One region of the Mesorhizobium sp. B3-2-1 genome, then DNA from elsewhere that is predicted to be linked to it. Evidence: predicted binding sites of a transcription regulator. Region 1 holds the regulator's gene; each other region holds the start of a gene.
The links. Region 1 encodes PhoB, which activates phosphate uptake and scavenging genes when phosphate is short. Its sites were predicted from a motif close to TGTCATNNANCTGTCAT; they were not measured.
Positions count from the first base shown of each region.

Region 2: the regulator PhoB is predicted to act here: its motif matches at 2,792-2,808, upstream of FJW08_RS03695 (RNA degradosome polyphosphate kinase).
Region 3: the regulator PhoB is predicted to act here: its motif matches at 2,250-2,266, upstream of FJW08_RS23810 (LTA synthase family protein).

Region 1 is NZ_VFTI01000004.1:214,714-219,885, reverse strand. Features, by position in the region: gene pstB (phosphate ABC transporter ATP-binding protein PstB) at 1-586, shown strand, start outside; gene phoU (phosphate signaling complex protein PhoU) at 612-1,319, shown strand; gene phoB (phosphate regulon transcriptional regulator PhoB) at 1,339-2,028, shown strand; partial or broken gene FJW08_RS06155 (sugar kinase) at 2,150-2,329, opposite strand; gene FJW08_RS06150 (sterol desaturase family protein) at 2,409-3,380, opposite strand; gene FJW08_RS06145 (LysR family transcriptional regulator) at 3,493-4,374, shown strand; gene FJW08_RS06140 (ROK family protein) at 4,614-5,172, opposite strand, start outside.
Region 2 is NZ_VFTI01000003.1:10,734-15,905, forward strand. Features, by position in the region: gene FJW08_RS03675 (amino acid ABC transporter ATP-binding protein) at 1-420, shown strand, start outside; gene FJW08_RS03680 (TIGR02117 family protein) at 538-1,203, shown strand; gene FJW08_RS03685 (FAD-dependent monooxygenase) at 1,223-2,449, opposite strand; gene FJW08_RS03690 (zinc-finger domain-containing protein) at 2,460-2,705, opposite strand; gene FJW08_RS03695 (RNA degradosome polyphosphate kinase) at 2,873-5,065, shown strand; gene ppx (exopolyphosphatase) at 5,065-5,172, shown strand, end outside.
Region 3 is NZ_VFTI01000026.1:36,186-41,357, forward strand. Features, by position in the region: gene FJW08_RS23805 (pilus assembly protein) at 1-239, shown strand, start outside; gene FJW08_RS23810 (LTA synthase family protein) at 283-2,244, opposite strand; gene fabD (ACP S-malonyltransferase) at 2,488-3,429, shown strand; gene fabG (3-oxoacyl-[acyl-carrier-protein] reductase) at 3,487-4,224, shown strand; gene FJW08_RS23825 (acyl carrier protein) at 4,436-4,672, shown strand; gene fabF (beta-ketoacyl-ACP synthase II) at 4,707-5,172, shown strand, end outside.

The DNA.
Region 1 (5,172 bases):
CCCCAAGCAGACCGCCGAGGGTCAGGTGCTGCTCGACGGCCAAAACGTTCTCGACCGCTCGCAGGATCTCAACCTGCTGCGCACCAAGATCGGCATGGTGTTCCAGAAGCCGACGCCGTTCCCGATGTCGATCTATGAGAACATCGCCTTCGGTGTCAGGCTCTACGAGAAGATCAGCAAGGCCGAGATGGACGGCCGTGTCGAACAGGCGCTGAAGCGCGCGGCACTGTGGACCGAGGTCAAGGACAAGCTGAACGCCAGCGGCCTCAGCCTGTCGGGCGGCCAGCAGCAGCGGCTTTGCATCGCCCGCACCGTGGCGGTCAAGCCGGAAGTCATCCTGCTCGACGAGCCGGCCTCGGCGCTCGACCCATTGTCGACCGCCAAGATCGAGGAACTGATCGACGAGTTGCAGGCCGACTACACGATTGTCATCGTCACCCACAACATGCAGCAGGCCGCGCGCGTCTCGAAGCAGACGGCTTTCATGTATCTGGGCGAACTGGTCGAATTCGACAAGACCGAGAAGATCTTCACGTCGCCTCGCGAGAAGCGCACGCAGGACTACATCACCGGCCGCTTCGGCTGATATCACGCATACGAGGACCAGGATCATGGCCGAACACACAGTCGCAGCCTTCGACGAGGATCTCGGACAGATCAGCAGGCTGATCAGCGACATGGGCGATCTCGCCGGCACGATGGTCGGCGGCGCCACCAAGGCGTTGCTGAATTCGGACAACGCGCTGGCACAGCGCGTCGTCTCCGACGACGCCATCATGGACGCGCGCCAGCGCGAACTCGACGACCGCGCCATCACCCTGATCGCCAAGCGCCAGCCGATGGCCGACGATCTGCGCCATGTCGTCGGCTCGATCCGCATGGCGGGCGATCTCGAGCGCATCGGCGACCTTGCCAAGAACATCGCCAAGCGCGTCGGCTCCGTCGGCCTCACCGCCACGCCGCGCGACCTGTCGCATTCGATCGACTCCATGGCGCAGCTGGTGCTGATCCAGGTGCAGGGCGTGGTCGAGGAATATGCGGCCGGCGATGCCGCCGCACTCGCCAAGCTCAGGAACGACGACGAACGCATCGACGTCAAATACACCTCGGTGTTCCGCGAACTCCTGACCTACATGATGGAGGATCCGCGCAACATCACGGCTTGCACGCATCTCTTGTTCTGCGCCAAGAACCTCGAACGCATCGGCGACCATGTGACCAACATCGCCGAGAATGCGTATTATGTGCTGACCGGCACGCAACTGCCCGCCAACCGTCCGAAGCAGGACGAGACGGCGATGTCGGTGCCGGCGGCTTGACGGCAGGGATGATCAATCGATGATCGCGCCACGCATCATGGTGGTGGAGGACGAGGAGCCGCTCGGCGTGCTCCTCCGCTACAATCTGGAATCGGAAGGTTACCAGGTCGAGGTGGTGACACGCGGCGACGAAGCCGAGATCCGCCTCCAGGAGAACGTGCCCGACCTCCTGGTGCTCGACTGGATGGTGCCGGCGATTTCCGGCATCGAGCTCTGTCGGCGCCTGCGAATGCGGCCCGAGACCGAGAGGCTGCCGATCATCATGCTGACGGCGCGCGGCGAGGAGAGCGACCGCGTGCGCGGCCTTTCGACCGGCGCCGACGATTATCTAGTCAAGCCGTTCTCGACGCCGGAATTCATGGCCCGGGTCAAGGCGCTGCTGCGCCGCGCCAAGCCGGAAGTGCTGTCCAGCGTGCTCAAGGTCGGCGACATCGTGCTCGACCGCGAATCGCACCGGGTCTATCGCAAGAAGAGTGAGATCCGGCTCGGACCGACCGAGTTCCGCCTGCTGGAATTCATGATGCGCCATCCCGGCCGCGTGTTCTCGCGCAGCCAGTTGCTCGACAATGTCTGGGGCGAGACGATCTATATCGACGAGCGCACCGTGGACGTGCATGTCGGACGGCTGCGCAAGGCGGTCAACAATGGCCGCATGCCCGACGTCATCCGCACCATCCGCGGCGCGGGCTACGCGATCAGGGAAGACTAGACGTCTGTCCCATCTCGGTGAGATCGGAATGGGGAGCGCCCACGTGTATGATTGTGCACCTTCCAGAGCAAAACAATCATGCATGCCGCGCCGATCACATGGAAGAAAAACAAATCCCGATGTCGAAGGAGATCGATTTCGAATGCTGGCCGCCGGCGGTGTGGGCGATCGCCTCGCGCAGTGCCGGCTCGATCAGGTCGAAGGCCGCCGCGCAGACGCCGACCATGGCGACGGGTGCGGGATCGATCAGCGCGAACAGGCTGCCAAGCCCGTATCCGAGCGCTTCGCCGGCCTTGCGGTAAAGAGATCGGGGGCTAGGGCGGTCTGCGGCGTAAACCTGCCTGAGGACTTATATCACGTGCCCCTTCCGCCGGCGTGACCTATAGCCGGCGCCGCGCGGCAAGACGCGCCTTCATCCGTGCCTTTGCCGATTCAGTGCCATCGTGGAAGGTGTCGAACCACTTGTCCCATGGCACTTCCAGCGTGCCGTAGTTCACCTCAAAGTAGCGATGATGAAGCTGGTGGTGGAAGGTGCCCAGGTCGACGCGCTTGCGCCCGGCCAGCCAGAGCCCTTCGAACCCGGTATGGGTGGTAATGGCGTAAAGGCCATAGAACATCAGGTGGCAGATAAGATGCACCGGGCTGGACGGAACAACGAAATGGACCAGCGCGGTTCCGAAATAGAAAATGTGTTCAACCGGGTGCATCGCAAGGCCCGACCACGGCCCCACATCAATATTGCGGTGATGCAGCGCGTGGATGCGGTAAAGGAGCTTCGTATGGAGCAGCCGGTGAATCCAGTAGAAGTAGAAACTCTCCCAGATCGGGATCAACAGGAAGAGGCCGACGAACCAGACCGGGTGGCCGGACCATGTTAGAGTCGGCGCATAGCCATTGGCCATCGCCCACCAGACCAGCGCCTCGTATGCCGACCAGATCGTTACGCCCGAAGCCAGCGACCAGAACACGTTGTCGGCCAGTTGGCTGTCGAAACTGAACGCGCGCCCCTTGCGCGGGTAGGGGCGCGGATCAAACTTCTTGTCGGTGCCCTGCAACTGGTGGCGGTGAAAAACAAGATGCAGCCCCTGCGCTACAACTACCGTCAGGCCGAAGTCTCGTAGCCAGATCACCCCGATCCATAGCCCTGGCTCCTTCGCCTGGGCAAGCGTGGGGCTGGCCAAGGCATAAGCCGCGAAGGCCAGCCCCACGATGACGAGATTGATTGAGACAGGCAGCCAGCTTCCGACATACCAGCGAAAGATCGCTGCGAGGTTCAGCGGCCAGCGCCAGACCGGCGCAATCTCAATGGGCAGGCTGTCGGGGACGTGGTTCCATTCCTTCCGGTCTGACATCGATGTCGCTCTTTTCCGGCCGTGGTTCATGCGCAGGGTATTGCTCGGAAATTGACAACACAAAGAATATCTTTTCAGGTATTGGGGTCATTTTAATTGATGGTAAGATCTCATGAAAACACCGCACCCGACCTGGCTGCTCGCCTTCGAGGCGGCGGCGCGGTATGGCAGTTTCACCGCCGCGGCCGCTGAGCTGAACCTGACCGCAGCGGCCGTCAGCCAGCATATCCGCCTGCTGGAAAAGCATGTCGGCGCGCGGCTGTTCGAGCGGCTGCCGCGCGGCGTTGCGCTGACGGATATCGGCCAGGCCTATGCCCAGCCGGTGCGCCAGTCCTTCGCCGAGTTGCAGCGGGCGACGGACGGTCTCTTCGCGCGCCCATCGCGGCGGGTGGTGCGGGTGCGCGCCTCGATCACTTGGGCGGCGTTGATCCTCGCGCCCCGGCTGGCCGATTTTCGGCAGGCCCATCCAGAGATCGAAATCCAACTCTCCACCTTCGTCTGGTCCGATCGTTTTGAAGCCGGCAACAGCGATGTCGACATCCGCTGGGGGCACGGCGACTGGCCCGAGGGTGCGGTTCAACTGCTGGCCCATGAATCCGCGATCGTCGTCTGCCATCCTGCCGACACCGCCTGGTTGGCGGGGCGCCGGGACATCGGCGACTTCCCCTTTGCCTGCCTGCACCATGTGATCGGGTTTGAGACCGAGTGGCAGCGCCTGTCGGATCATTTCGGCCTCGCCCTCCCGGCCCCGCCGCAGCGTGCCCGCTACGATTCATCGCTGCTCGCGCTCTGGGCGATGACCACGGGCGGCGGCGCCATGATCGTTCTGGAGAGTTTCGCCAGGCCGTTTCTCGATTCCGGCCAACTGGTCGCGCCCTTGCCGCACCGCGTGCCCATAAGTGGCGCGCATTACATGGTGCAGGCCGACGGGGCGGGACGCAATGACGCGGTGCAGACCTTCTGCCGCTGGGCTGCGGCGCTCTACCCGGCCTGAACGCCGGTTGTGGGTACTGGCGCACGGCGGACCGCACCGCCGCCCGACGGGGGCTTAGAGCCGGATGATTTTAGGTCGAATCGACCTGAAATCTGAATCCTTCTCTAAATCGAAGAGATAGAGCATGATGTCGTCCGAAAACCGCTTCACACTTTTCGACATCATGCTCTAGCAGGAGGCTCGAAATCTGGCGGGTAGTATGTCATGCCCCGTCGGAGTGATTGGGTTCGATCTTGGTCTCAGGCAACGTTCTTTCCCGCGCCCGCCCTTGCCTGCACGCCAGGCGCGAAAATCTCCTGGTCGACGAAGGTCAATGCGCGCATGGCGCAGCCTTCGCGGATGAGCGGCAGCTCGTTCGGCTCGGTGTCGAAGGAAATCGATTCCGAATGCTGGCCGCCGGCAGTCTGGGCGATGGCCTCGCGCAAGGCCGGCTCGATCAGGTCGAAGGCGGCGGCGCTGACGCCGACCATCGCAACCGGTGCCGGATCGATCAGCGCGAAAAGACTACCGAGGCCATAGCCCAGCGCCTCGCCGGCCTTGCGATAGGCTTCGCGCTCCGGTCCGTCCTTCTCCCTTGCCGTCGCGGCGAGTGTCCGCATTTGCGCGTCGCTGACATCGGCGACCGGCTCGGTGTCCTCGCCAAGCTGCCTGGCGTTACGCCAGATGGCGTAGTTGCCGGCATAGGCCTCGACACAGCCGCGCCGCCCGCAGCGGCAGAGCGCGCCGCCGGGGCGATGGATCATGTGGCCGAACTCGCCACCCGACGAATGCGTGCCGGTGAACAGCTCGCCCTTCAGC
Region 2 (5,172 bases), on a different contig from region 1:
ATCTGGGTGCGCAAGACGCCGAAAAAACAGGCCGAGGAAATCGCCATGCATTTCCTCAAGCGCGTCAAGATCCCCGAGCAGGCCAACAAATATCCGGGCCAGCTTTCCGGCGGTCAGCAGCAGCGCGTGGCTATCGCCCGCTCGCTGTGCATGAACCCGCGCATCATGCTGTTCGACGAGCCGACCTCGGCACTCGATCCCGAAATGATCAAGGAAGTGCTGGAGACCATGGTGGGCCTCGCCGAGGAAGGCATGACCATGCTGTGCGTCACCCACGAGATGGGCTTTGCGCGGAAAGTCGCCAACCGGGTGATCTTCATGGATCAGGGCCAGATCGTCGAGCAGAACACGCCGGCTGAGTTCTTCGATCATCCGCGCCATGAGCGCACGAAACTGTTCCTGTCGCAGATCCTGCACTGAGCGGACTGGCGCCGATTCGAGAAAGCCCGGCCACGCCACGGCCGGGCTTTTTAGCGTCTGGCCGATCGGATAATGGTCGCCTGCATTGAGCCGCGACGAAACCGCGAAGCCGCACCGATGAAAAAACTCCTGCGTTTCCTGGTTATGCTGGTTGCCGCAGTGGTGCTCGCCGTCTCGCTCGGCACGTTGGTGCCGCGGCCGCTCTGGCCGGCGGCCGCCGCGGGTGAGGGCACGCGGCGCATATTGGTGCTGAAGAACGCGATCCACACCGACATCGCCATTCCGGTGGACGACGAGGTGCGCCGGCGCTTCCGTTTCCTGGCCTATGCCGGCCTGCCTTCGGACGCACCCGAAGTGCGCTACCTCGTCTTCGGCTGGGGTGGGCGGGCCTTCTACCTTGAAACGCCGACATGGGCGAAGGTGAAGGCGCTGCCCGTATTCAAGGCTCTGACGCTCGACGCCTCGGTGATGCATGTCGACGTGGCCGGCGATATCTCCGAGCCGCATCCCGATGTCGCCGGCTTCGACGTGGACAAGGACCATTTTGCCGCATTGCTCGACTTCATCGAAGCGAGTTTTCAGCAGGGACCGAGCGGCCCGATCATCATCGACAATGCCGCCTACTCCAATTTCGACCGCTTTTATGAGGCCAATGGCCGTTTCAACGCGCTGATGGGCTGCAACACCTGGACGGCGGCGGCACTGCGCACCGCCGGCCTGCGCACCGGCTGGTGGAACCCGCTGCCGGCGTCGCTTGGGTTGTCGATGCGGCTGTACAATTAGCTTTTGCCGCGGGCTCCTTTCAGCGACGGATGATCTGCTGCTGCCGCCACCCATAAAGCCAGTCCAAGTCCACCGCGAGATTCTCTCCCGGCCGTGTCGCCAGAAACAGATTGCGCGCCAATGCCACCGGTCCCCGGGCGTGCCAGGCGAGGCGGTTGAGCGCGCCGCGTTTCAGCACCTTTTCGATGCGCGGTCGTCTCAGGTTCTCCCAGATGGTGAGGCTTTGCGTCAGCCCGCCGGGGAAGTCGGCGATCAAAGTGGCCAGCGTCGCGGCATCCTCTATCGCCATGGCAGCGCCTTGTGCCGCGAACGGGGTCATCGCATGTGCGGCGTCGCCGATCAGCGCGATGCCGGGTGGTATCGTCCAGGGCTGCTTCCGTTCGACTGTATGGAGTGGCCAAGTCAGCCATGGGCCAGCCAATTCCACCAGTCTTGCAAGGCCTGCGGCCGTGCCACGCATGGCGCTGGCGAGGATGCTGGGATCGGCATGGCCTGACCAGCCTTCGGCAATGCGCTCGCCTTTGGTGAAAGCGACAAGGTTGAACGCGTCCCCCTTGCTGACGGGGTAAGCGACCATGTGGAAGCCGGGATGAAGGAAGGTGGTGACGCAATTGGCCGCACCGATTGCCGCAAACGCATTGCCGGCAGCGCTGTCGGCCGAGATCGTGGTGCGCCATGCCAATTCGCCCGAAAACCTGCTTTGGGCGGACGTTACGCCAAACCTGCGCACCGCTGACCAGACGCCATCGGCACCGACCAGCAGAGATCCTTCGGTATCGATGATCTTGCGGCCGACCCCATCTGTCATGGTGATACCGACTGAACCGGAGGCCACGCTGCTGACCTGCGCGCCGGTGGTGAGCTGGATGTCGGGCATTTGCGCGACGCGCGCCATCAGGGCGTCTTGCAGATCAGCCCGGTGCGCCACGAGATAGGGCGCGCCCCAGCGTTCCTCACCGGCGCCGCCAAGCGGCACGCGTGCCAGTTGGCGCAGGCTCGCGGCGTCCTTCAGCACCACGGCTTCCGGCTTGACGGCATTGGCAAGAAGCGTGTCGAAAACCCCAAGCTGGCGCAGAATGCGCGTCGCGTTTGGAGAGAGCTGGATGCCGGCGCCCGCCGCTTCGAGGCGCTTGGCCTGTTCGAACATTTTTACGGGGTAGCCGCGTTCGGCGAAGGCAATCGCCGCCGTCAGCCCGGCGATTCCAGCCCCGGCAATCACGACCTGCCGGGACCGCGTCTCGCTCATGGTCGGGAGGTCAGGCGGCCTGGTCGATGTAGAGGCAGCCCGCCGGCTGCGTTTCCGTTGCCTTCAGCTTCGGCGAATAGCGGTAGAGGGTCGAGCAATAGGGGCAGACTTTCTCATTGTCGTCGCCCATGTCGAGAAACACATGCGGATGATCAAAAGGCGGGTTGGCGCCCGTGCACATGAATTCCTTGACCCCGATGTCGATTGCCGGATGGCCCGCATCGTTCTGGAAATGGGGAATGGAACCGCCTGCCATCGTCGTCTCCTTAACGCAGTCTCTCTGCATCTGGATCATATCAAGCCTGTTTGCAAGTTCGATGAAATCAAACTGTCGCAAAAGCCTGTCAGAGAACTGTCGCAAAAGCCTGCCACAGGATAAGTTAAGCCGGTTAACCGGCCGAGGCGGGCGGAAGAGCAGGAATCATGAACGAACTGAAGCCGGTACAGAGCGAATTCAACAACGTCACGGCAGCGAGCCCGGAAGGCAATCCGGACCGTTTCGTCAACCGCGAGTTCTCCTGGCTGCAGTTCAATCGCCGCGTTCTCGAAGAATCGCTGAACACCCATCACCCGCTGCTGGAGCGCGTCCGTTTCCTGTCGATCTCGGCCGCCAATCTCGACGAATTTTTCATGGTGCGCGTCGCCGGCCTTGCCGGCCAGGTGCGCGAGGGCATCGTGCTGAAAAGCCCGGACGGACGCACCCCCGAACAGCAGCTCGAACAATTGCTGCGTGAGGTCGAGCGGCTGCAGGAGGACCAGCAGAAGAGCCTTTCGGCACTCACGGTGCTGCTCAACAAGGAAGGCATCGAGAGCATCACCCGTGATGCGCTGACCAAGGACGAGAAGACCTGGCTGGAAGAGCATTTCCAGGAGCAGGTGTTTCCGGTGCTCACTCCGCTGTCGATCGACCCGGCGCATCCGTTCCCGTTCATTCCCAATCTCGGCTTCTCGATGGCGCTGCAGCTTCGCCACCGCAAGAATGGCGAAGAGATGAGCGCGCTGCTGCGCCTGCCGGTGGCGCTGAAGCGCTTCATCCGCCTGCCGGACCGCAAGCGCCATGTCCGCTTCATTCCGCTGGAAGAGGCGGTCGGCCTTTACATCGGCAAGCTGTTCCCCGGCTACGAGGTCAAGGGCTCCGGCACGTTCCGCATCATCCGCGACAGCGATATCGAGGTCGAGGAAGAATCGGAAGACCTAGTGCGGCTGTTCGAAACGGCGCTGAAGCGGCGCCGCCGCGGTTCGGTCATCCGCATCGAATTCGACATGCTGATGCCTGGAGAATTGCGCGATTTCGTCGCCGGCGAGCTTGGCGTCTCGTCGAGCCGCATCAGCGTGCTCACCGGGCCGCTGGCGCTCAGCCAGATCTCCGAGATCGTCTCCGTCCCCCGCGACGACCTGAAATTCATACCCTACAACCCACGCTTTCCCGAGCGCATCCGCGAGCATGGCGGCGACTGTTTTGCCGCCATCCGCGAGAAGGACATCGTCGTCCATCACCCCTACGAGTCGTTCGACGTCGTGGTGCAGTTCCTGCGCCAGGCAATGGCCGATCCCGAAGTGGTGGCGATCAAGCAGACGCTCTATCGCACCTCCAACGACAGCCCGATCGTGCGTGCGCTGGTCGACGCGGCCGAGGCCGGCAAGTCGGTGACGGCGCTGGTCGAGCTCAAGGCGCGTTTCGACGAGGAGGCCAACATCCGCTGGGCGCGCGATCTCGAACGCGCCGGCGTGCAGGTCGTGTTCGGCTTCCTCGAACTCAAGACCCACGCCAAGATGTCGCTGGTGGTGCGGCGCGAGGACGGCAAGCTGCGCAATTATGTCCATCTCGGCACCGGCAACTACCACCCGGTCACCGCGCGCATCTACACCGATCTGTCCTTCTTCACCACCGATCCGACAATCGCCCGTGACGTCGCCCAACTGTTCAATTTCATCACCGGCTATGCCGAGCCGACCGCCGAAATGCGGCTGGCGATATCGCCGTTCACGCTGAGGAACCGCATCCTTCAGCACATTTCAGACGAGGTCACCCACACATTGGAGGGACGGCCGGCGCGCATCTGGATGAAAATGAACGCGCTCGTCGACCCCATCATCATCGATGCGCTCTACGACGCCAGCCGCGCCGGGGTGGAAATCGACCTTGTCGTGCGCGGCATATGCTGTTTGCGGCCGCAGGTGCCGGGCCTGTCGGAGAACATCAGGGTCAAGTCGATCGTCGGCCGATTCCTCGAGCACAGCCGCATCTATTGCTTCGGCAACGGCCATGGCCTTCCCTCGGACGAGGCGATTGTCTACATCTCCTCGGCGGACCTGATGCCGCGCAATCTCGACCGCCGCGTCGAGACCATGGTGCCGATCACCAATCCAACTGTGCATGAACAGATACTGGGCCAGATCATGCTGGGCAACATCATGGACAATCAGCAAAGTTTCGACGTATTGGCTGATGGAACCTCCCGGCGCGTGGTGCTGGAGGAGGGCGAGGAACCGTTCAACGCGCAGGAATATTTCATGACCAATCCGAGCCTGTCGGGACGAGGTGACGCGCTGAAATCGCATGCGCCCAAGCGAATCGCGCAGTTCAAGCGGCGCAAGAAGAACGCCGCCGCCTGATGCTGTCCAAATCCCAGGGCCGGCTGCAGGACCGCCGACCGCTGTCCATCATCGACATCGGCTCCAATTCGATCCGTCTTGTCGTCTATGAGGGGCTGGCGCGTTCG
Region 3 (5,172 bases), on a different contig from region 1:
AGGCGACGGCGGCCCGCAATGTCGACGGCTGGACCAAGAGCGTCTGCACGCAGTTGAAGAACGAGGGAGTGCAAATCTATACGATGGTGCTACAGGCCGACACCGCCGCAAACCGTACGCTTTACAGCGCCTGCGCTTCCGACCCGAGCGATTATTATGCCGTCAACGACCCGGCCAAGCTGCCGAACGTTTTTCTGCAGATCGCCAACAAGTTCTCGAAGCTGCAACTGACGAATTGAGCACCGATACCGAGAGCGCGCATTGCTGAGGGGATCGAGCCCCTCAGCTCGTATGGGCGACAACCTTTCCGACCGTCTCGGGGAAGAAGTCGGGCGCCGCATGGCGCTTGCCGAACATCATGTCGTACTGGATCAGCCGGAAATCGCGGATCGCCGGGTCGATCTCGTTCTGCCGCGCCCAGTCGGACGTGGCCTCGCCCGTCGGCGTGAGCAGCAGGTTGCGGTCGACAACGCGATAGCGCTCCCGCATCTCGCCCAGGAAACCGGTGTAGTAAGGGTGGGTGATGCCCGCCGCGGTCAGGATATGATAGGGCAGGAAGGCAGGGCTCACCGTCCCCAGATTCTCGACCGGGCCAGAACGGTTCGACCAGATGATCAGCGGTGTCGCGTGATGTTCGAGAGCCGCCTCCGGTGTCGGTTCCTTGCGGGGCGCGACGTTGTCCTTCAGGAAGCCGGTCTCGACATAGACCGGTCCAAGTGGCGGCAGATGGTCGCCGAAAAAGACGACAATCGTCGGCCGCTCGCGCGTCTTGGCCCATTCGACCAGCCGTTCGAGGCCGTGGTCCGCGTCGGCTGAACCCTCGGCATAGGAGAGCAGCGACTCACGCGCCCACTGGCTGATCGGGGCTTGCACCGAGTGGGTCGGGTTGGAATAACGTCTCGGTTCATAGGGGCCGTGGTTCTGCAGGCTGACCGCGAAGAAAAACACGGGGTCGTCGCTGGCATCGGCTTCGCGGATGATTTCGTCGGTCATCGCGGCGTCGGATGCCAGCGGTCCGCGCTTTTGCATGGGCGGCAGCGTCTCTTCCGATTTGAAGTCGTTGAAACCGAAATCGGCATAGACCGCGCCGCGATTCCAGAACCAGTTGGTGCCTGGATGGATGGCGCGCGCCTTATAGCCTTCGCTCTTCAGGAAGGTCGCCATCGACGGTGTCGGGGTGCGCACATATTGCTGGTAGGGGATGCTGCCGGCCGGCAGGAATGCATTGGAAAAGCCGGTCAGCGCCTCGAATTCGATATTGGCGGTCATGCCGCCGAATTCAGGCGAGAACATCGAACCCGACCGAAGCGCCCGCACATTGGGCATCGGATCGGGGGTGATGGTGACGCCGGGCAGCTTGGTAGGATCCCAGAAGGATTCGCTCATGACGACGATGATGTCTGGCTTCTGGGCCGGCACCGAGGCGGTCACATTGGTTCGGTCAATGGCCGCAATAGCCTTGTCGGAATAGCCTGGCGGGGCCGAGACATGCGCCATCGGCACGTTGAGCGCGAAGGCGAGCGCAAAGCCGTTGGAGGCATAGTTTTCCTTCTGGTCCCACATGATGGGGATGATCTGCAGCCGGTCCCTGGTCCACGAGAAAGTGGCGTAGTCCATGATCGAGACGAAGAAGGCGAGCAGCGGCACCGCCAGCGTCAGCCGGGCAAGGCGGCCCTTGTGGCTGAGGGCCGGAACCTTGCGGCGCCAAAGGCGCCAGCCGTAGACGAGCAGGGAAAGGCCGGCGACGATGCCCACGACCATGGCGAGCGCGGTCATCGGCCGGTCGCGCACTAGGAGCGGCAGCAAGGCGAAGATCTGGCGGGCATAGAGAAAATCGGTAGGGTAGAGCGGATCGCCGAGATAATGCGATTTCTGGTGGCCGACAAAGGCCAGCGACAGGGTCAGCGGCGCCACGATCATCAGGCTTTGATGACTGCGGCCGAGCACGGCATCCAGACCGATCAGGATCAGCGCGAACACGACGATGGTGGTCCAGCCGGGCTTGAGCGGCTGCAGGAAGAAGAAAACGGTGCCGGCGACATCACCCCGCACGATCAGTTCGATGGCGAACACCAGGACGGCCGAGATCGCCAGGCTGATCAGTCCGTAGCGGACGACCGGCCATTTCCGGCCCGGCAGATAGCCCGTGGACGGATCGTCTTCCAGGAATTGCGGCGCGGCGTTGCCGGTACGTTTGAAACTCTTTGCCACTTTAACTTCCCACCCAAAGACGACCCACGTCATTCGATTGTCATATAATTGTCACGCAAGGCTAGCGCCTGTGGCGGAAATAAGAAGAGCCAGCAAACGATTCGTGAGCGGTTTTCATCAGGTGTGATCGCCAAAAAGCCTTTTGGAACAGGCACGCGCGCGCGGATACGGCGTTCGGCATGGGCTGAAGTGGCTTGACTTGGCAGGCTGCCTTGCGTCACAGGCAGGGAAAATTCGTAGTATCAGGCAAGCAAAACCAGTTTGGGGAGCCCTCGCATGGCCGTTGCATTCACCTTTCCGGGACAAGGCAGCCAGGCTGTCGGCATGGGCAAGGATCTCGCCGATGCCTTTCCCGAGGCACGCAGGATTTTCCAGGAAGTCGACGACGCGCTCGGCGAAAACCTGTCGAAGCTGATCTGGGAAGGTCCCGAAGAGACCTTGACGCTGACAGCCAACGCGCAGCCGGCGCTGATGGCGGTGTCGCTGGCGGCGATCAGGGCGCTGGAAGCGCGCGGTTTCTCGCTGAACGACAAGGTCGCCTATGTCGCCGGCCATTCGCTGGGCGAATATTCGGCACTCGCCGCCGCCGGCTTCGTTTCTGTTGGCGATGCCGCCCGTCTGCTGCGCATTCGCGGCAACGCGATGCAGGCAGCGGTGCCGGCCGGCGAGGGCGCCATGGCGGCGATCATCGGGTTGGAGCAGGCCGATGTCGAAGCAGCCTGTGCCGAGGCCGCAAAGGGCTCGATTTGCCAGATCGCCAACGACAATGGCGGCGGCCAGCTGGTCATCTCAGGTGCGAAGGCCGCGGTTGAACTGGCAGCGAAACTGTGTACCGAAAAGGGCGCCAAACGGGCGCTGATGCTGCAAGTGTCGGCGCCCTTCCATTCCGCGCTGATGGCACCTGCGGCCAACGTCATGCGCGAGGCTCTTGCCGGCGTGGCAAAGACTGCGCCAGTCGTTCCCGTCCTTTCCAACGTATCGGTACAGCCGTCGACCGATCCCGACGAAATCGCCCGGCGTCTGGTCGAGCAGGTGACCGGTCGCGTGCGTTGGCGCGAAACTGTGGAATGGTTCGGCGCCAACGGTGTCTCGACGCTTTACGAGATCGGCGCCGGCAAGGTGCTTTCGGGACTGGCTCGTCGCATCAACCGCGACATCGCCACCGCCTCTGTAGGTTCCGCGGCCGAGGTCGAGGCGGCATTGGCGGCGCTTGCATAAAACGCCATTTGATACCATCCCTATATGGGGTGCCCTCTTCTCAACCTGGAGACAAAAATGTTCGAATTGACCGGCCGCAAGGCGCTTGTCACCGGCGCATCGGGGGGCATCGGCGAGGCGATCGCCAGGGTGCTGCATGCACAGGGCGCGATCGTCGGCCTGCACGGCACGCGCGTCGAGAAACTGGAGACGCTGGCCTCCGAACTGGGCGACCGGGTCAAGCTGTTCCCGGCCAACCTGTCGAACCGCGACGAGGTCAAGGCACTCGGCCAGAAGGCGGAGGCCGATCTCGAGGGCGTCGACATCCTGGTCAACAATGCCGGCATCACCAAGGACGGCCTGTTCGTGCGCATGTCGGACGCCGACTGGGATACGGTGCTGGAGGTCAATCTCGCCGCCGTTTTCCGGCTGACCCGTGAACTGACCCACCCGATGATGCGCCGCCGCCATGGCCGCATCATCAACATCACTTCGGTGGTCGGGGTGACCGGCAATCCTGGCCAGGCGAACTACTGCGCCTCCAAGGCCGGAATGATCGGCTTGTCCAAATCGCTGGCGCAGGAGATCGCCACCCGCAACATCACCGTCAACTGCGTCGCTCCGGGCTTCATCGAATCGGCGATGACCGACAAGCTCAACGACAAGCAGAAAGAGGCGATCATGGCGGCGATCCCCACCAAGCGCATGGGCACCAGTGCCGAAGTGGCGTCCGCCGTTGCCTATCTGGCTTCGAACGAGGCCGCCTACGTAACCGGGCAGACCATTCACGTGAATGGCGGCATGGCGATGATCTGAGCGAGGTTCGGCAGCATTATCGCCGTGCTGTGAAAACCCACCATTTCGGCTTGGACCTCGGCTATTTTTCGTGTAATGCGGCCCGCAACCCGGCGGTTCGGGCAAAACCGGTCCGTGGCCGTTGCGTTACCGGCAGGACCATCTTTCAGCTTGATTAGCGGCATTCCGCCCGCTAACGAAGACAGACAAACAAAAGACGAGGATGCCCCAAATGAGTGACACCGCAGAGCGCGTCAAGAAGATCGTCATCGAACACCTTGGCGTCGATGCCGACAAAGTGACGGAGCAGGCGAGCTTCATCGATGATCTGGGCGCTGACAGCCTCGACACGGTTGAACTCGTCATGGCGTTCGAAGAAGAATTCGGCGTCGAGATCCCCGACGACGCAGCCGAGACCATTCTGACGGTCGGCGATGCGGTGAAGTACATCGACAAGGCTTCGGCCTGACGCTTTCCGCAGTCATCACTGGGGAGGACCTGCGATGAGGCGTGTCGTCGTAACGGGCCTTGGCCTGGTTTCGCCGTTCGGTATGGGCTTCGAGCACGGCTGGAAGGAACTGCTGACCGGCCGCAGCGCTGCCAAACGCGTCACCGAGTTCGAGGTGGACGATCTTGCCTGCAAGATCGCCCACGTCATTCCGCGTGGCGACGGCTCCAACGGCACGCTCAATCCCGAAGCCATTCTCGAGCCGAAGGAACTTCGCAAGATCGGCGACTTCATCCTGTATGGGATCGCGGCCGCCGATGAAGCGTTGAAGGATTCCGGCTGGAAGCCTTCAACCGAAGAGGAGCGTTGCGCCACCGGTGTGCTGATCGGCTCCGGCATCGGCGGCCTTGAGGGCATCGCCGAGAACGCGATCATCCTCAAGGAACGCGGCCCGCGCCGCATCAGCCCGTTCTTCATTCCCGGAAACATCATCAATCTCGTATCGGGCCAGGTTTCGATCC